Regions from separate parts of the Bradyrhizobium sp. UFLA05-89 genome, predicted to be linked through region 1. Evidence: riboswitches for the same ligand, from Rfam matches in the RefSeq annotation. Region 1 holds a riboswitch; the other holds the start of a gene.

The links. Region 1 has a riboswitch for S-adenosylmethionine ahead of metX (homoserine O-acetyltransferase MetX). Riboswitches for the same ligand answer to the same signal wherever they lie in the genome.
Region 2: linked by a shared signal. The riboswitch ahead of SO139_RS11630 (O-succinylhomoserine sulfhydrylase) and the one ahead of metX (homoserine O-acetyltransferase MetX) in region 1 are both predicted to bind S-adenosylmethionine.

What each region holds. Positions count from the first base shown of each region.
Region 1 is NZ_JBANBA010000168.1:524-10,334, reverse strand. It holds gene ftsE (cell division ATP-binding protein FtsE) at 1-259, shown strand, start outside; gene SO139_RS43170 (cell division protein FtsX) at 252-1,220, shown strand; gene SO139_RS43165 (YdcF family protein) at 1,298-2,002, shown strand; gene SO139_RS43160 (lysophospholipid acyltransferase family protein) at 2,228-3,001, shown strand; gene SO139_RS43155 (gamma-glutamylcyclotransferase) at 2,998-3,600, opposite strand; gene SO139_RS43150 (DUF2125 domain-containing protein) at 3,711-4,895, shown strand; gene SO139_RS43145 (prephenate/arogenate dehydrogenase family protein) at 5,044-5,979, opposite strand; gene hisC (histidinol-phosphate transaminase) at 5,976-7,076, opposite strand; gene SO139_RS43135 (chorismate mutase) at 7,106-7,966, opposite strand; SAM riboswitch at 8,161-8,240, shown strand; gene metX (homoserine O-acetyltransferase MetX) at 8,331-9,530, shown strand; gene metW (methionine biosynthesis protein MetW) at 9,533-9,811, shown strand, end outside.
Region 2 is NZ_JBANBA010000016.1:98,757-108,567, reverse strand. It holds gene SO139_RS11645 (hypothetical protein) at 1-676, opposite strand, end outside; gene SO139_RS11640 (PAS domain S-box protein) at 781-1,203, opposite strand; gene SO139_RS11635 (2'-deoxycytidine 5'-triphosphate deaminase) at 1,389-2,525, opposite strand; SAM riboswitch at 2,605-2,684, shown strand; gene SO139_RS11630 (O-succinylhomoserine sulfhydrylase) at 2,759-3,946, shown strand; gene SO139_RS11625 (SGNH/GDSL hydrolase family protein) at 4,077-5,084, opposite strand; gene SO139_RS11620 (SGNH/GDSL hydrolase family protein) at 5,097-5,876, opposite strand; gene SO139_RS11615 (OpgC domain-containing protein) at 5,876-7,126, opposite strand; gene apaG (Co2+/Mg2+ efflux facilitator ApaG/CorD) at 7,305-7,700, shown strand; gene SO139_RS11605 (Hsp33 family molecular chaperone) at 7,826-8,833, opposite strand; gene argF (ornithine carbamoyltransferase) at 9,166-9,811, opposite strand, start outside.

The sequences.
Region 1 (9,811 bases):
GCCGCCGATTCTGTCGGGCGGCGAGAAGCAGCGCGCGGCGATCGCGCGCGCGGTGATCTCGCGGCCGCAGCTTCTGCTCGCTGACGAGCCGACCGGCAGCGTCGATCCGACGCTTGGTCGCAGGCTGCTGCGGCTCTTCATCGAATTGAACAAGTCCGGCACCGCCGTCATCATCGCGACCCACGATATCGGGTTGATGGACCAGTACGAGGCGCGCCGGCTCGTGCTGCACCAGGGACGGTTGCACGTCTATGAATAGGACCGACGAGCGCGGCGTCTTCGTCGATCTCGGACAGGAGCGTCCGCAGGTCCCGGCGAAAGCGCGCAACATGTCGCCGATCGTGCCGCGCGCCTCGATCCATGGCCGCGCGCTGGTCGCGGTCGTCGCGATCATGACCTTCCTCGCCTCGATGACGACAGGGATGGTGCTGCTGGTCAGCGCGTCGGCGGCCGAATGGCAGTCAAATGTTGCGAGCGAAATCACCATCCAGGTCCGGCCCCAGGCCGGTCGCGATATCGAGCGCGACGCCACTGCTGTGACGGAAGCAATGCGGGCGCAAGCCGGCATCGTCGAAGTCAAGCCGTTCAGCAAGGAGGAATCCGGAAAGCTGCTCGAGCCTTGGCTCGGCACCGGCCTGTCGATGGACGATCTTCCGGTGCCGCGCATGATCATCGCCCGCGTGCAGCCGGGCACCGCGCTCGATCTTGCCGCCTTGCGCAGCCGCGTGGCGCAGGTCGCGCCAACCGCGAGCGTCGACGACCACCGCGCCTGGATCGAGCGGATGCGCTCGATGACCAACGCCACCGTGCTCGCAGGCCTCGGCATCCTCGCACTCGTCATCGTCGCGACCATCATCTCGGTGTCGTTCGCAACCCGCGGCGCGATGGCCGCCAACCGGCCGATTGTCGAGGTCCTGCATTTCGTCGGCGCCGGCGACCGCTACATCGCCAACCGTTTCCTGCGGCATTTCCTTCGCCTCGGTCTCGAAGGCGGCGTGATCGGCGGTGGCATCGCCATGCTGGTGTTCGGCTTCTCCGAGTCGATCGCCGGCTGGTTCTCCGGCACGCCGGTCGGCGACCAGTTCGCCGCCCTGCTCGGCACTTTCTCGCTGCGGCCGTCGGGTTACGTCGTGCTCGCGGTGCAGGCGGTCCTGATCGGCGCGATCACGGCGGTGGCGTCGCGCCAGACACTGTTCGCGACGCTGAACGACGTCGATTAAGGCGTCGTGCGTCAAACCGGACTCCACTTCATCCAAAAACCTTCTAAAATTGCCAGGGGAAGGGACCACTACATCGTATGACCTCGCCGACCGACGATCGATCGCCGAAGTTGCCGCGCGGCTGGCTCCGCGCGGCCCTCGTGTCGATGCTCGCGTTCGCCTTCGTCGGCGCGGCGGCGGGTTTCGTCGCGTTCCTGTCGCAGCTGCGCGGCGCCGAGCTGGCGCCGGACCGCAAGGCGGACGGCATCGTGGTCCTGACCGGCGGATCGTCGCGCGTGTCGGATGCGATGGAGCTGTTAGCTGCGGGCTATGGCCAAAGGCTCTTGATCTCCGGCGTGCACCCGACCTCCACGGTCAGCGATATCTCGCGGACACTGCCGGAGAACCAGTCCTACATGCGCTGCTGCGTCGATCTCGACCGCTCCGCGGTCTCGACCCGCGGCAATGCGGCTGAGGCGCGGCGCTGGGCGCATGAGCGCGGCTTCAAGTCGCTGATCGTGGTGACCTCGAACTATCACATGCCGCGCGCGCTGGTGGAATTCTCCCACGCGATGCCGGAGATCGCGCTGATCCCGTTTGCGGTGGTCGGCGACAAATGGCGCGAGGAGCCGTGGTGGACCTCATCCTCGACGTTGCGGCTGCTGCTGTCGGAATATGTCAAATATGTTGCCGCCGAGCTGCGTGTGCGGCTCGAGGATTTCGGGATTGACGTTGCGCCCGAAGTGTCGGAGCAGCCTCTTGGCGTGCAGCCGAAACGGCCTGCCACCGCACAGGCCAACTAACTAAAGCACGATGAGTTTTGGTTGAATCGATGCAGGCCGAGAGTTACCTCTCTTATGGGGAGAGGTCGGATCGGATCACCAGATGCGATCCGGGTGAGGGGGTGTGGTCTCTCGAAAGGCTGCGGCCCCTCACCCGGATTGCTATGCAATCCGACCTCTCCCCGCTGGGGAGAGGTGAACCCAGGCGATCGACTGCACTTAATCTCATCGCGTTTAGGATCGTTGATGTTCTTGCTCTTCCTGCGTTCGCTCGTTTTCAACGTGCTGTTCTACGCCGTCCTGGTGTTCTGGGCGATCATCGCGCTGCCGACCTTTCTGATGTCGCCCCGCGCGATGCTGACGGTTGCCGAATGCTGGGCGAACTCGACGCTGTTCCTGATGCGGGTGATTTGCAACATCAAGGTGGAATTCAGAGGCGTGGAGAAGATTCCGACCGGGCCGCTGGTGATCGTGGCGAAGCATCAATCGTTCTGGGAGACCTTCGTCCTGCCGGGATTCTTCGATCGCCCGATCTTCATCCTCAAGCGCCAGCTCATGCAGATCCCGGTGTTCGGACAGTTCCTGGTCAAGACCGGGATGATCGCGATCGACCGCAATGCCGGCGTCAAGGCGCTCCTGGACATGACGCGGCGGGCGCGCGATGCGGTGCGCTCAGGCCGCCAGCTCGTGATCTTCCCGGAAGGCACTCGCCGCGCGCCGGGCGCGCCGCCGGATTACAAGACCGGCTTCGCCCAGATTTATTCGGCCTGCGACGTGCCGTGCCTGCCGATCGCGCTCAATTCGGGCCTGTTCTGGCCGCGTCGCACCTTCATGCGCTATCCCGGCACGTTGGTGGTGGAATTCCTGGATCCGCTGCCGCCTGGGCTGCCGAAGGACGAGTACATCGCGCGCGTGAGGGGCGCGATCGAGGAAGCCACGGGGCGCATCGTCGAAGCTGGACGGAAAGAGCAGGAGCAGCTCATCGGCAGCGCGCCGAGCTACGTGGCCTCAAGCGGCTAGCGCTCGGCGGTTGGAGCCGGATCATGCAGGGAGTGCGCATCGTTGTGCAGGAGAGCCGCGAGCTGGTGCAGTTGCGTGTCGCGAAAACCTTCGGCCTCGATTGCCTTCACCGTCGCGGTGACGTAGTCGCGATTGGCACCGGACTGGCCGTGGCCTTGCAGCACGTGGCGGTGCTGCTCGGCAAGCGACAGGCGTCCCGCATACTGCACATGGCCGCGGTCGACGACGTAGGCGAGGGCGCTGACACGCTGCCGTGCATCGTTCTCGAGCCACACCGAGCGCATCACCTCGCGATAGACCGAGGTCACCTGTTCGCGCTCGCGCAGGTAAGCGACCACATCGGCACGGCTCTTCGCAGCGACACGGAAGGCGATGCCGCGGCAGGCGCCGCCGCGGTCGAGCCCGAGCACGAGGCCCGGCTTCTCGGGCGTGCCGCGATGGACGAAGGAATAGACGCAGAGTGCGCGATGCTCGCCGACCAGCCGCGCCGGCACGCGCTCCTCGAATGCGAAGCCCGGCCGCCACATCAGCGAGCCATAGCCGAACACCCAGAGGTCGCCGGTGGCCGTCGTGACGGAGGGGAGGGTGATTTCGGACATGTTTGGCACCGCTACCAGGGCCCGCCGCCCAGGCGAAGCGAATTCTCCACCCTCTGCAGCAAGCCGACCTCGCTTACATTTGCCATCATCTGGCGTCAAAGGGTCGCCGCATGTCCGATATGACCGTTGCCGCCAGGCGGCGCCCCCGCTGGGGCCTTTTCATCGCGCCCGTCCTGCTCTTGATTCTCGCCGTCGCCTGGAGCGGCTTCTGGTTCTATGCCGCTTCTCAGGCCGAAGTGGCTGCCGACGCCTGGCGCGCCCAGGAGGCCAAGTCAGGCCGGATCTATGATTGCGCCAGGCGCTCGATCGCCGGTTTCCCGTTCCGCTTCGAGGTGCAGTGTTCCGGTGCCAGCGTGTCGCTGGTCTCGCAGACCGCAGGCAAGACGCCGTTTACGGCCAAGCTCGACAACATCCTGGTGGTCGCCCAGGTCTATGATCCCAAGCTCGTGATCGCCGAATTCACCGCACCGGCGACGTTGACCGACGGCGTCACGCAGACGTCCTTCGTGGTGAACTGGAGCAAGGGTCGCAGCAGCGTGGTTGGGTTGCCGGCCGTGCCGGATCGCGCCTCGATCGTGTTTGACGATCCCGCCATCAATCGCGTCGATGGCTCGGTGCAGGTGCCAGTTGCAAAGGCCAAGCAGGTCGAGTTGCACGGACGCCTCGCCGAGGGATCCTCGCGCGACAATCCCATCGTCGAAACCGTGCTGCAGATCGCGCAAGGCAGCATCCAGGGCGTGCATCCGCTGCTGGCCGAGCCGTTCGAAGCAGACGTGCGCTCGAAGATCACGGGGCTAAAGGATCTGACGCCAAAGCCGTGGCCGCAGCGTTTCCGCGAGCTCCAGGCCGCCGGCGGCCATATCGAGATCGTGCAGTCGCGCATTCAGCAGGGCGAGATGATCGCGGTCGCTGCCGGCACGCTCGGTATCTCGCCGAACGGCCGCCTCGACGGCGAATTGCAGATGACGGTGACCGGCCTCGAGCGCGTGATTCCCGCGCTTGGCATCGACAAGATGCTGGAAGAGGGCGTGCCGCAGGCAACGCTGGACCGCGTCGCGCCGGGCGTGAAGTCGCAGGATCTCAACAACCTCTTCGGCGCGCTCGACCGCGCCATTCCCGGTCTCGGCAAGGTCGTGAAGCAGAACGCCAATGTCGGCGTCGCCGCCGGCATCAATGCGCTCGGCACCGAAAGCACGCTCGAGGGCAAGAAGGCGCGCAGCTTCCCGCTTCGCTTCGCCGATGGCGCGGTGATGCTCGGTACGCTGAAGGTCGCGCAGCTCCCGCCGCTGTATTAGGCGGTCTGCGAACGACAATGCTTAACCTCACCCTGAGGAGCCGCTTGCGCGGCGTCTCGAAGGGCGACGCCCCCAGTCGGGCCTTCATCCTTCGAGACGCGCGTTCCGCGCTCCTCAGGATGAGGGGCTGGCACCGCCGTCGTTGCAGCTACTGCTTCGTCAGCGGCGGATGCGGGCGGCCGAAGTCCGGCGCCGCCGAGTCCTGGCCGATCTCGACGATGCCGCGGCGGATGGCGCGGGTACGGGTGAAGTGGTCGAACAGGGCCTCGCCGTCGCCGCGGCGGATCGCACGCGTGAGCTTGGCGAGATCCTCGTTGAAGGTGCCCAGCATCTCCAGCACGGCCTCCTTGTTGGCGAGGAACACGTCGCGCCACATCGTCGGATCGGACGCCGCGATGCGTGTGAAGTCGCGAAAGCCGCCGGCGGAGAACTTGATCACCTCGGACTCAGTCACCTGTTGCAGCTCATCGGCGGTGCCGACGATGGTGTAGGCGATCAGATGCGGCAGATGGCTGGTGATCGCGAGCACGAGATCGTGATGATCCGGCGTCATGATCTCGACCTTGGCGCCGAGCGCGGCCCAGAACGCGCGCAAGCGATCGACGGCGGCTGCGTCGACGCCCTCCGGCGGTGTGAGGATGCACCAGCGGTTGATGAACAGCTCGGCGAAGCCGGAATCCGGGCCCGAATGCTCGGTGCCCGCCACCGGATGCGCGGGGACAAAGTGAATGCCCTGCGGCAGATGCGGCGCCATGTCCCTGACGATCGTGCCCTTCACCGAGCCAACGTCGGAGATGATCGCGCCCGGCTTCAGATGTGCTGATATCTCCTGCGCCACGGGGCCGCAGGCGCCGACGGGAATGCAGAGGATGACGAGGTCGGCATCCCTGACGGCCTCGACATTGGTCGCGACCACGCGGTCGACGATGCCGAGCTCTGCGACGCGGGCCCGCGTCTTCTCCGATCGCGCCGTTGTGACGATCTCGGACGCCAGGCCCTGAAGCTTCGCGGCACGCGCGATCGAGCCGCCGATCAGGCCGAAGCCGATCAGTGCGACGCGCTGGAAGTGCGGGGCGACGCTCATTTCCCGCCGCCCATGAAGTCGCGCAGGCCCTCGACCACGAGGCGGTTGGCCTCCTCGGTGCCGATGGTCATGCGCAGTGAATGGGGCAGGCCGTAATTCTTCAGCGCGCGCAGCACCAGTCCCCGCTTGGTCAGGAAGGCGTCGGCTTCGTCCGAGGTCTTGCCCTTCTCTGCCGGAAAATGAATCAGCACGAAGTTGGCAACGCTCGGCGTCACCTTCAGCCCGAGCTTGCCGATCTCCTCGGTCAGCCAGTTGCGCCAGGTCTCGGTGAACTGCTTCGACATCTGCTGATGCGCGGTGTCCTCGATCGCGGCGACCGCGGCATACATCGCCGGCGTCGAGACGTTGAACGGACCGCGGATGCGATTGACGGCGTCGATGATATGCGCCGGACCGAACATCCACCCGACGCGCAGCGCGGCGAGCCCGTGGATCTTGGAGAAGGTGTGGGTAACGACCGTGTTCTCAGTGGTCGCGACCAGCTCGATCCCCATTTCGTAGTCGTTGCGAGACACATAGTCGCAATAGGCGGCATCCAGCACCAGCAGCACGTGCGACGGCAGGCCGGCGCGCAGGCGCTTGACCTCGTCGAATGGCAGATAGGTGCCGGTCGGGTTGTTCGGGTTGGCGAGCCAGACGAGTTTGGTGCGCGGCGTCACCGCCTTCAGGATCGCGTCGACGTCGGCGGTGAAATTCGCCTCCGCCGCCACGATGTTCCTGGCACCGTTCGCCATGGTCGCGATCGGGTAGACGAGGAAGCCGTGGGTGGTGGAGATCGCTTCATCGCCCTGGCTAAGATAGGTGTGCGCGAGAAGATTGAGGATCTCGTCCGAGCCGGCGCCGCAGATGATGCGGTCGGGGTCGAGCCCATAGCTGCGGCCGATCGCTTCGCGCAGCACGCGCGAGGTGCCTTCCGGATAGTCCTCCAGATGCGTCGCCACATGCGTGAAGGCCTCGATCGCCTTGGGCGAGGGTCCGAACGGCGTCTCGTTCGCCGACAGCTTGAACACCTTGCGGCCCGGCTCCGGCACCGGGCTCTTGCCGGGCGTATAGGGCGCAATATCGAGAATGCCGGGATTCGGCACGGGGCGGGACATCGTCTACTCCGGAAGGATGCGGGGCGGCCTTAAGCCTTCACATCAGATTTGGTCGACCCGTTCGGGGGCACCGTATAGCGCGTTGCATGGCCGCCGACGAGAGCCGACGAGCGGACCGAGGCGCCGGCCCGGATCAGGGCCATTTTAATTTTTTCGAAGCCGATGCCGGTCTCCGACACCAGCAGCGCAGCGCCGTCGAAGGCGGTATCGGGCACCGCGACGATGTCGGCGAGCGGCGCCAGCGCCCTCGCCGTGTCGGCGTTCCAGCCGGACACGCGCACGCTCCAGGTCTGGACCTCCGTGACCATGGCGTCGTCGGCAACCCGCGAGATCACGAAGACGGGCAGCGCGGCCGGATGGTCGGCGCGCTCGAGGAACGGCAGCCGCGCGATGATTTTCGGCGCGCCCTCGGCCTCGAGCTCGCTCCACCATGGCGTGCGGCTCGAGATCGCCGAGACCAGGGCCAGATCACCCTTCGATTTCGCCAGCGCCTCGACGGCGGCCTGCGCGCTGAAATGCGGCACATAGGGCGTGGTGAAGCCGAAATGGAAGCGCGCCGAATCCCGCATCGCGGACTCGCCGACCGAAACGTCGGCATGCACCGAGAATGGCGCCTGCACGTAAGTGAAGGTCGAGATGATGACGCGCCAGATGCTCTCGATGGTGTCGAGCGGCAGGATGCCGCGATGTCGCTCGACGAGGCGGCGCATCATGCTGGCCTCGCGCGCCGGCCGGAAGGCCGAGCCGACCTCCTGCGTCTGCTTCGCCTGGATCAGGCGATCGATGATGTCGCCGCGCTGCATCAGCAGGCGATGCACTTCCTCGTCGATCGCATCGATCTCCTTGCGCAATTCCTGCAACGATGGTGGCGCGGGCGGACGTTGGGACATTTGGGCCAGAGGCTGTTGAGAGGTCTTCAAAAGCGGATCGGCCGAGGCGGACCCGCCGGCGCTATGGGTCTTGATTAGGCAGGATGGACGCCGAAAGCAAAGAGAAATGACGGTCATTTCGCCTGACTTCGCAAGGCTCCCTTTTGGTTAATCGGTACAGCGGCTTGACGAAAACCGCTCCAGCAACTAGTTTTTGCCTGTTCCGTGGTCATTTGAGCCGGCCGGCTTGCAGCCACGTTAAAAAACTCGCTAAACAGGCCGGGGACGCATCCGATCCCGGCCGAACCTATCGTTCAGGCCGGGTTTTTCATGGCCTGATGTCAGCGGCGGCTTGAGGGCCGTCGCCAACGAGGTCGATGGTCAGATGGTTGGCGTCACGTCAGTACCGAGCCCCGCGATCGCCGAAGAGCGCTCGCACGAGGCGGATCATCCGAGTTCGCAGGTTGCGTATTTCGGCGCCGAGCAACCATTGGCGCTCGATTGCGGCATCGATCTCAGCCCGTTCCAGATCGCCTACCAGACTTATGGCGAGCTCAATGCCGAGCGCTCCAACGCCGTCCTGATCTGCCATGCGCTGACCGGCGACCAGCATGTCGCGAATATCCACCCCGTCACCGGCAAGCCCGGATGGTGGGAGACCCTGGTCGGGCCCGGCCGGCCTCTTGATCCTCAACGCTACTTCATCATCTGCGCCAACGTGATCGGCGGCTGCATGGGCTCGACGGGACCTGCCTCGCTCAATCCGGCGACGGGCAAGGTGTGGGGCCTGGATTTTCCCATCATCACCATCCCCGACATGGTGCGCGCGCAGGCGATGCTGATCGACCGTCTCGGCATCGACACGCTGTTTGCCGTGGTCGGTGGCTCGATGGGCGGCATGCAGGTGCTGCAATGGACCGCGGCCTATCCTGAGCGCGTGTTCTCCGCGCTCGCGATCGCCTGCTCGACACGGCACTCCGCGCAGAACATCGCCTTCCACGAGCTCGGCCGCCAGGCCGTCATGGCCGATCCCGACTGGCACAACGGCCGCTATACCGATCACGGCATCCATCCGCATCGCGGGCTGGCGGTGGCGCGGATGGCTGCGCACATCACCTACCTCTCCGATGCCGCGCTGCACCGCAAGTTCGGCCGGCGCATGCAAGACCGCGAGCTGCCGACGTTCTCGTTCGATGCCGATTTTCAGGTCGAGAGCTATCTGCGCTACCAGGGCTCGTCCTTCGTCGAGCGTTTCGATGCCAACAGCTATCTCTATCTGACGCGGGCCATGGACTATTTCGACATCGCCGGCGACCATGACGGCGTGCTGGCGAAGGCGTTTGCCGGCGTCAAGACACGCTTCTGCGTGGTGTCCTTTACCAGCGACTGGCTGTTCCCGACCTCGGAATCGCGTGCGCTGGTGCACGCGCTCAACGCGTCGAGCGCGCGGGTGTCGTTCGCCGAGATCGAGACCGATCGCGGCCACGACGCCTTCCTGCTCGACGTCCCCGAATTCTTCGATATCTCACGCGCCTTCCTGCAATCCGCGGGCAAGGCGCGCGGCCTCAACGGCAAGGGCGGCTAGCCATGTCTGTACAGGAAGTGCTGCCGTTGGGCGGCCTTGCGACCGAACAGTCCGGCCAGTTTCGCGCCGACCATTTGCTGGTTGCGGAGATGGTCAAACACGGCTCGAAGGTGCTCGACGTGGGCTGTGGCGAAGGCGATCTGCTGCAGCTCCTGGAAAATCGCGGCATCGACGGTCGCGGCATCGAGCTGTCGCGCGAGGGCGTCAACCGCTGCGTCGCCAAGGGGCTCGCGGTGGTGCAGGGCGACGCCGACACCGACCTCTTCAACTACCCCGACGAC
Region 2 (9,811 bases), on a different contig from region 1:
TCACGGGCGCGGCCGTGGGGACATATTCCATCGCGTAGTTGCGATAGGCCTTTTCCAGTCGCGGCTTTGGCCAACTCGCAACCGGCAGCGCCGGCGCGTTGTTCGCATCGAACAGCGGTGCTTCGAGATGACGCGCGAATACCAGGCGCTGGTCGAGTTCGAGCGGGTGATCATGTTCGTAGTAGTAACCTTCGAGCCCGTCCTGACCATCGACGCTCTGCTTGGTGCAGACGAAACCGAGCCTGAGGTCACCGAGCACGACGCCATTGTTGGCGTGCCAGCCGCGCAGCATCGCGCGCGACACTTCGCCGGGAATGCCGCATATCGCGGGGCCCTTCCAGATCCAGCGCGGCGGCGGATAGCGGATCCAGGCCTTGCGATCGCTCTCATACATGTATTCGACACGCACGCCGCCGATCCAGTTGGAGAGATAGTGGTATTGCGCGGCCGCGACCGCCGGCGGCAGATGGCGCAGCCCGAGCTTGTCGAGCCCGGGCAGGAAACGCTCCTGCTGCTGGCGGCGAAACACGCGGAAGACGAATTCCGCGGCATCCGCAGTGCCGCGCCGCGTCACCACGGTGAGGATGAGGCCGGTGAAATAGGCATGGTAGAGATCGGCGATGGCACGCCAGCGTTTCCACTGGGCTTCCTGCGCGGAGTCCAAAGCGGCGGCCATGTTCGCTCCCGATCGTCGTTTTGATCGAGTGTGTCACTGCAATCCGTGGCGGGCAACCTGACGCTCATGCAGGGCGCCCTGCACGCTCCCTCGCCAATTCCGCATCACGAAGCCTGCGGAGGCGGCGCAGCCTTGGCCGCGCGCTCGCGCTCGACCCTTTCGGTCACGTCGCGCGCCATCGCCACCGCTCCGTGCACGGCACCGCCGGCATCTCTGACAAGCGCAAACGTCATCTCGATGTAGAGCTTGCGTCCGCTCTTGTGCAGTGCGCGGGTCAGCGTAGGACGGCCGGCAAGCTTCATCATGCCGCTCGACGTCGCAGTCTCAAAGCCCTTCCAGTGCGCGGCGCGCAAATGTTCGGGAACGATCAGGTCGAGGTTCTGGCCGAGCGCTTCTTGCGCGGAGAACCCGAACAGCGCGCTCGATGCACGATTCCATCGGACGATCGTGCCCGAGCGATCCGAATAGATCAGCGCATCCGCGGCGTCTTCCAGAATTCTTGTGTCGAGGTCGGATTGATCTGTCATGTCGCCACCTCGCTTACAGCTCGGATTTAGGTTCACATCCTGGCACACATTCGGTGTCATCGCCCGACTTGTTCGGGCGATCCAGTATTCCAGAGGCAGCTATTATAGAGTCGATAGGCCGCAGCGTACTGGATGCCCCGGTCATCAAGCCGGGGCATGACGGCGGCGGGTGGGTGGGCTAGCAGCTACACCCGAAAGTGCTTGCTCAGCTTCAATCCCTGCGCCTGGTAGTTCGAGCCGATGCGCTGGCCGTACATGGCATCGGGCCGCGCCAGCATCTTCTCGTAGACGAGGCGGCCGACGATCTGGCCGTGCTCGAGGATGAAGGGCACTTCGCGCGAGCGCACCTCGAGCACCGCGCGCGCCCCCTGCCCGCCGGCGCCCGCATAGCCGAAGCCGGGGTCGAAGAAACCGGCATAGTGCACGCGGAATTCACCGACCAGGGGATCGAACGGCACCATCTCCGCGGCGTAGTCCGGCGGCACCTGCACCGCTTCCTTGGACGCTAGGATGTAGAACTCGCCGGGATCGAGAATGAGGCTGCCGTCGGGACGCGCCGAGATCGGCTCCCAGAAATCCTCGATCGCGTAGCCGGCGCGGCGATCGACATCGACCACGCCGGTGTGGCGCTTGGCGCGATAGCCGACGAAGCCGCCGCCCTTTTCGCCGGAGAGATCGACGGAGACGGCGACGCCGCCGGTGAGATCGGCATCGTCGATGTCGACGAGACGCTCTGTCGCATGCAGCGCCTCGAGCTCGTCAATGCTGAGGATGGCATCGCCGGTGCGGAAGCGCACCTGCGACAGCCGCGAGCCCTCGCTCACCAGCACCGGAAACGTTTTAGGGCTGATCTCGGCATAGAGTGGGCCGTGATAGCCCGCACCGATCATGTCGAAACGGCGGGTGCCATCGGCGATCACGCGGGTGAAGACGTCGAGCCGACCGGTCGAGCTCTTCGGATTGGCGGCCGCGACGATCTCCGGCGGCAGCGCGAGACTCTCGAGCAGCGGCACGATGTAGACGCAGTTGGTCTCCAGCACCGCGCCGTCGGTGAGGCTGAACTCGTGCAGCTTCAGCTCGTCGATGCGCTCGGCGACGGTGGCGCCGGGCCCGGGCAGGAAGCTCGCGCGGACGCGGTAAGCAATATCACCGAGTCGCAAATCGAGGCTTGCCGGCTGAATCTGGCTTTCGACGAAGTCGTAGGCGGGCAGGATAAGCCCATCATCCGCCATCGCCGCGATCATGCGGTCGGGCAGGATACCATTGGCGTCGGCGGCGACCGTGAACGTCAACCGGTGGTCCTCATCTCGGGTCAAACGCATCCAAAAATGCGGAAAAACGAACCTTTTACCGCTATCCGATGGATGCCTTGACGAAAAGGCCATGGCGGAATATGAGCATGACTTATCCCGTGGTGATTTGAGCCGGCCGGCTTGCAGCCACGTTAAATAAATCGCTAAACAGGCCGGGGACCTCTGTGATCCCGGCCAGTGGAGATATCCAGGCCGGTTTTTTTGTGACCATTTTCGCATCGATGGTCATGTCGGAGGTACCTATGTCGAAGTCGCCCGCCAACTACCGTCCCGAAACCCGGCTGGTTCATTCCGGCACCCTGCGCTCGCAATATGGCGAGACGTCCGAAGCGCTGTTCCTCACCCAGGGCTACGTCTACGCGAGCGCCGAGGAATGCGAGGCGCGGTTCAAGGGCGAGGATCCCGGCTTCATCTATTCGCGCTATTCCAACCCGACGATCGCGATGTTCGAGCAGCGCATGATCGAGCTCGAGGGCGCCGAAGCCGCCCGCTCGGCGGCAACCGGCATGGCCGCGGTGACGACCGCAATCCTGGCGCCCTTGAAGGCTGGCGATCACGTTGTGGCATCGAGGGCGCTGTTCGGCTCGTGCCTCTACGTGGTGCAGGATCTGCTGCCGCGCTACGGCATCGAGACCACGCTGGTCGACGGTCTCGATCTCGACCAGTGGCAGCGCGCGGTCAAGCCGAACACCAAGACCTTCTTCCTGGAAAGCCCGACCAATCCGACGCTCGACGTGCTCGACATTCCCGCCATCGCAGAAATCGCACACAAAGGCGGCGCGCGGCTCGTGGTCGACAACGTGTTCGCGACGCCGATCTGGCAGAGCCCGCTCGCGCTCGGTGCCGATGTCGTGGTCTATTCCGCGACCAAGCACATCGATGGCCAGGGCCGGTGTCTGGGGGGCGTCATCCTGTCGTCCGAAGCGTTCACCGCCGAGCACATCCACAACTTCATGCGCCAGACCGGGCCGTCGATCTCGCCGTTCAACGCCTGGGTCCTGCTCAAGGGGCTGGAGACGCTCGGCGTGCGCGTGCGCGCACAGACCGACACCGCGGCCCGCGTTGCCGAGGTGCTCGCCAGCCATCCAAAAATTTCGCGTCTGGTCTATCCCGGCCGCGCCGATCATCCGCAGGCAGCTCTCGTGAAGAAGCAGATGCGCGGCGGCTCGACGCTGGTCGGGTTCGAGGTCAAGGGCGGCAAGCAGGCCGCATTCCGCGTGCTCAATGCGCTGAAGCTCGCCAAGATTTCCAACAATCTCGGCGACGCCAAGAGCCTGGTGACGCATCCGGCGACCACGACCCATCAGCGCCTGAAGCCGGAAGACCGCGCTGCGCTCGGCATCAGCGAAGGCTTTATCCGCTTCTCGGCGGGGCTCGAGCATGCCGACGATCTGATCGAGGATCTCACCGCGGCGCTGGAGAAGGCGTAAGGTAGCCACGCTTTCGGAAAAGTAGGGTGGGTTAGCCGAAGGCGTAACCCACCTCTTTGCTCTCCACTCGTCGAGAGAAGTGGTGGGTTACGCTTCGCTAACCCACCCTACAATCGCTACAGCAGCCGAGCTACATCGGCCGATAGGTCCGCACGTCCGCAGGCACGTTGACCCCTAACTTGATCTGGCCGACGGAGCGGATGATGTCGTCGCCGAGGAGCTGCGCGAAGCAGGCGTAGCCCCAATCATTCATGTGCAGGCCGTCGGAGATCACAAAACTCTCGACCGGAATGGCCTGCTTCTCGTGCCAGTCGCGCATCACCTCGAAGCGCGGGAAGATGCCGACGTGGCGGAGCTCCGCGACGCGGCCGAGCAGCTTCACCATCTTGCCGGCGCTCTCGGGACGCTCGGTGACGCGCGGCGAATATTGCGGATCGACCAGCACGATGTCTGAATCGCCGGCCGCCTGGATGCGCGTGATGCCGTCCTCGACGAGCTTTGCGGTGTCGCCCGGATCGAGGTTGCGCAGCACTGCATTGGTGCCGACCTGCCAGATCACGAGATCCGGATGCACGTCGATCACCTCCTTCTGGAGGCGCTTCATCATCTCGGGCGCGTCCTCGCCGCCGACGCCGGCGTTGATGACGGCGATGTCGGCGGTCGGATATTGCCGGCGAAGCTGCCCGGCGAGGCGGTTCGGATAGTTGAAATCAGGCGAGCTTGCACCGAAGCCTGCCGTCGATGACGATCCGAACGCGACGATGACGACTGGCTTGCCCGCGACCAGCTTGTTCGCGACGTGCGGCAGCGAGCCCATCGATTTTGCGCCGCCCTTGTTCGCGCTGCCCCTAGGCGGCAGGCACGGCACGCGGCTAAAGATGTCGCCGGCGGATTTGGCGACCTGCTTGACCTTGTCGATGGCCCGCGCGGTAAGACCGCGCTGCTCGGAAGATTCTTGCTGGCTGGTCGCGGCGGTCGTGGCCTGCGGCGCGGGCGCCGGACTAGCGGCCTGCGGGGCCGTCGGCGCGACAGCCACGGCCTGCGCGCGGACGGGTGAGAGCGACACAGGCATCAGCAGCGCGGCCACAATGGGCGCAGCCAGCCATGCCGTCAGGCCAAAAGGGCGGAAAGAACTCATTTACGCTAAACCTCAATTTTGCTGCTGGGCCGGACCGAGATGCGCGGCGTCGACGACGAATTGCGCCAGCGCCCGGCCAAGGCAATCATGGACCTGTTTCGCCAACTCCGGTCCGCGCGAGGGATTGAACAGGTCAAACTGACCTTGATCATTCCATTGACGCATGATCGCGAAACGGTCGAACAGCGGGATATCATGCTCCTGCGCCACCACGCGCATATTATCGAGATAGGGCGGCACCGAGATCATGGTTTCGGTCCGCGGGCTGTACTGCAAATTCATCAATATAACGTCGGCCCCCGCATTTTGCAGCGCAGTAACGCCATCCGTGACGGCACCGCGGAACTCATCGGGATCGATGGATCGGATAGCATCCACGGTCCCGGTCTGCCAGATGACCAAAGTAGGCTTTTTCGCTTCCATAAGCTTAACGAAGCCGGATGCGGTCTCTTCTGCGGTCTTCTTGCTCTGTAGTTCTACGGAGACGTGCACCGGTTCCGAAGGCAGCTTCTCCTTCAAGATCGCCTGAAGCCGGGCCGGATAGGAGCTCTCTTCGGATGACGGGATGGTGGTCGACCGGCTGCCGATGACCAGGATTTCGAGCGGTTTTTCGCTCTTCACGGCCTCGGCGACCTTCGGGAGCTGGCTTTCGGTGGCGAGCAGATACGACGGCACCTCGCACGCCGACGGTCCTGCGGGAGCGGCAGGCGCAGCATTATCCTCGGCGCGCGCGGAAGGCGCGGCGAGTGCACCGCATAGCAGGATCAGGCTCAGGAGAACCTTCGCCTTCATCAGCCCCCTCCCGCCAGATCGGCGTTGCCGACGGCGTTTTTGGTTTTCGAACCGCTCTTGTCAGCGACCTGCTTGTACCATGAAATCACCCAGGCCATGGCCCACATGATCAGGATTCCGCAGAGACTAATCAGCGCATGCATGCCCGGGCCGCCCGACACCTCGGCCAGGATGAAATGACCGGCAAAGGCCAGGAACACGCCGAGACAGAATATCTCCAGCGAGTGCTGGCCGCAGAGGATCAGCGGTCTCAAGAGGGGTGATTTCAGGCCCGGCCAGTCCCGCGGCAGGAAGCGCACTGTGAGCGCGGCCAGTGCCAGGAAATGCGTGAAGCGCAGCACGTCCAGATCGGTCTTGTCGATCGGATACATCCACTGCTCGATCCGCTTCGGCATGAAGTGGGAGAGCTGCGGCACGTACCAGGTCAGCGTCACGTAGAACGCAGCGGCCAGATAGGCGATCGAGATCCACATCGTCACGGGTGATGCCAGGATCCGCGTCATGCGCCGTGCACCTCCGAGCGCACACCAGGCACCGAACACGAACAGCAATTGCCAGGCGAGCGGGTTGAAGGCCCAGAAACCATTCGGATAAGCCGAAAAATAGAGGTCAAACTCCCAGGTCACCACGTAGAGCACGACCGACAGGCCGAGCGTGAGATCCGGCTTCCATTTCATCAGCCAGAGGATGAGCGGCAGCGCCAGCATCAACACGATATAGAGCGGCAGCACGTCCATGTTGACGGGCCGGAAGCGCAGCAGCAGCGCCTGCACGATGGTGACGTCAGGCTGCTTGAGGAAATCCATGATGCCCATCTCTTCCGTGTAGAGCGGATTCTCGAAGCTGGTGGCGACGTAGGAGATTTCCGCGAGGAAGATCGTGAACAGGAAGACGTGGGCGACGTAGATCTGCCAGACCCGGCGCAGGATCCGCGCGGTGGCGATGACGAAGCCGTTTTCCAACATCGCACGGCCGTAGACGAAGGCCGCGGTGTAGCCGGAGATGAAGATGAAGATCTCGGTGGCGTCGCTGAAGCCGTAGTTGCGGATGGTGAACCAGGTCAGCAGGTTTGGCGGCAAATGGTCGATGAAGATCAGCCACAACGCCAGCCCGCGGAAGAGGTCGAGGCGAAGCTCGCGCTCGCCGATGACGGGGAGCGTGATGGCCGGCGCCGCCGCGCGCGGCTTCGCCTCCTTGGCATCCGCGGTTCCCGCGATCCGCGATCCCGTCACTTGGTCGGCAATGGTCATCGGGCCAAAACCCTTGCGCAAATCGCAGCGTTTGAGGAGTGTACCGGGCCGATGGCCTGCTCGCAAAGCGATCGGATCACATTGGGGTGTAACTACAGTGCCAATTCGGGCGGCACGATGTCGCTGACGCCGCGGGCCACGATTGGTTCCCGGCAAGGTTTTCGTTATGATGGCAACCATGTACCGTGCCGTGACCCGCCAGATCGAAGTGACCGTCGAGCCGAACTTTGTCCCGGAGCAGTCGTCGGCCGAGCGCTCGCGCTACTTCTGGTCCTACACCATCGTGATCACCAATTCCGGCGACGAGACCGTGCAACTCAAGACGCGGCACTGGATCATCACCGACGCGACGGGGCGGCAGCAGGAGGTCAAGGGCGAAGGTGTGATCGGCGAGCAGCCGATCCTCGCGCCCGGCGAGCGCTACGAATACACCTCGGGCGTCCCGCTCTCGACCGCCTCGGGCTTCATGACCGGCCGCTACCAGATGGTCAACGAAAGCGGCGAGCGTTTTGAGATCGACGTGCCGACCTTTTCGCTCGATAGCCCGGACGGCGGCAAGCGGGTGTTGAATTGAGAGGCGGCGGGCTGCTGTAGGGTGGGCAAAGGCGCGAAGCGCCGTGCCCACCAGCTCTTCAATTATGTGACAGAAGTTGGTGGACACGCTTCGCTTTGCCCACCCTACGATTTCCGAATGTTAGACTAGGCGTTTTCCACGCCCGCCTCGTGCGGCGTAAATTGATACACCGAGCTGCAGAACTCGCAGGTCACGACGACCTTGTCGTCCTTGACCATCGCGGCACGGTCATCCGGCGAAAAGCTCTTCAGCATCGCCGCCACCGCATCGCGCGAGCAGGAGCATTCCGCTTTCAAATTCTGCGGATTGAACACGCGCACGCCGCGCTCGTGAAACAGGCGGTAGAGCAGGCGCTCGCCGGAGAGATCGGGATCGATCAACTCGACGTCCTCGACCGTGCCGATCAGCGAGCGCGCTTCGACCCAGGCATCGTCCTCGGCGACGGTATGCGGCGTGGTGCCCTCGGGCGCGTCGCCGGGATGCAGGTCGGCCTGTCGCGCACGCTCCGGCGCCTTCGGCAGGAACTGCATCAAGAGGCCACCGGCGCGCCAGCGATGCTTGCCGCCGTCGCTCGAGCGCCATTCCTCGCCGACGGCGAGGCGCACCTGGGTCGGGATCTGCTCGGAGCGCAGGAAGTACTCGTGCGCGGCATCTTCCAGGCTGCCGCCATCGAGTGCGACGAGGCCTTGGTAACGGCTCATATCCGCACCCTGATCGATGGTCATGGCGAGATGGCCGCGGCCGAGCAGCGAGCCGGAGTCCTTGGCCTCGCCAAGCCGCGAGACGTCGTAGCGGGCATAGGCGCGCAGGCGGTCGGGCGCCTTGAAGTCGACCACCAGGAACGACACCGGACCGTCAGTCTGCGCCTGAAGGATGAAGCGGCCTTCGAATTTCAGCGCCGAGCCGAGCAGCGTCGTCAGCACGATGGCCTCGCCGAGCAGCTTGCCGACCGGCGGGGGATAGTCGTGCTTGGTGAGGATCTCGTCGAGCGCGGGCCCGAGCCGGGTCAAGCGCCCGCGCACGTCGAGCGCATCGACCTCGAAGGGCAGCACCGCATCGTCGACGGGAACGGAAGACGGCGCGCGAACCGGGCTTTCGGGCCCGGCTTTGATGTCAGGGGATTGAGAGACCATGGCGCTCTATCTGGGGTCGGAGGAGGTGAAATGAAAGGGGGCGGCGAGGCAACCTGTTCCGGGTGCAGTCTTGCGGCACTACGATTCCGCAAATTCGATGTCGTCCCCGGGGCGCGCATGGCGCGAGCCCGCGACCCATAACCACATGATTGTGTTGTGGCGCGAGATGACAACTCCGAATCGTCACCAAACCGCGCCCTGTGGCTATGGGTCCCGGATCCGCGCTCCGCTTCGCTGCGCTTGTCCGGGACGACGACCGAACATGAGGCGAAAGCAACTCCATACTGCCGTCGTCACGGATTTCTCACTATCGTCCGCCGGACGACGACCAATCACTTCACCGCGTCAAAGCACCAGGCCAAGATACCCTTCTGCGCGTGCAGGCGGTTTTCGGCCTCGTCGAACACGACGGACTGCGGGCCATCGATCACCTCGTCGGTGACCTCTTCGCCGCGATGGGCGGGCAGGCAATGCATGAACAGCGCATCGGGCTTGGCCAGCGACATCAGCTTGGCGTTGACCTGGTAGGGCTTGAGCACGTTGTGACGGTGCTCGCCTTCCTTGTCGCCCATCGAGACCCAGGTATCGGTGACGACACAATCGGCGCCGCGGACAGCGGCTTCCGGATCGGTGCCCAGCATGATCGGGGCGCCCGTCGCCTTGACCCAGTCGCGCATCGCCTTCTTCGGCGCGAGCTCCGGCGGGGTGGCGACATTGAGGTTGAACTTGAAGCGCTCGGCGGCATGCGCCCAGGAGGCGAGCACGTTGTTGTCATCGCCGGTCCAGGCCACCGTCTTGCCCTCGATCGGCCCGCGATGCTCCTCATAGGTCATGAGGTCGGCCATCACCTGGCACGGATGCGAGCGCCGCGTCAGCCCGTTGATGACAGGCACAGTCGCGTGCGCTGCGAGCTCGAGCAGTGCATCGTGATTGAGGATGCGGATCATGATGGCATCGACATAGCGCGACAGTACGCGC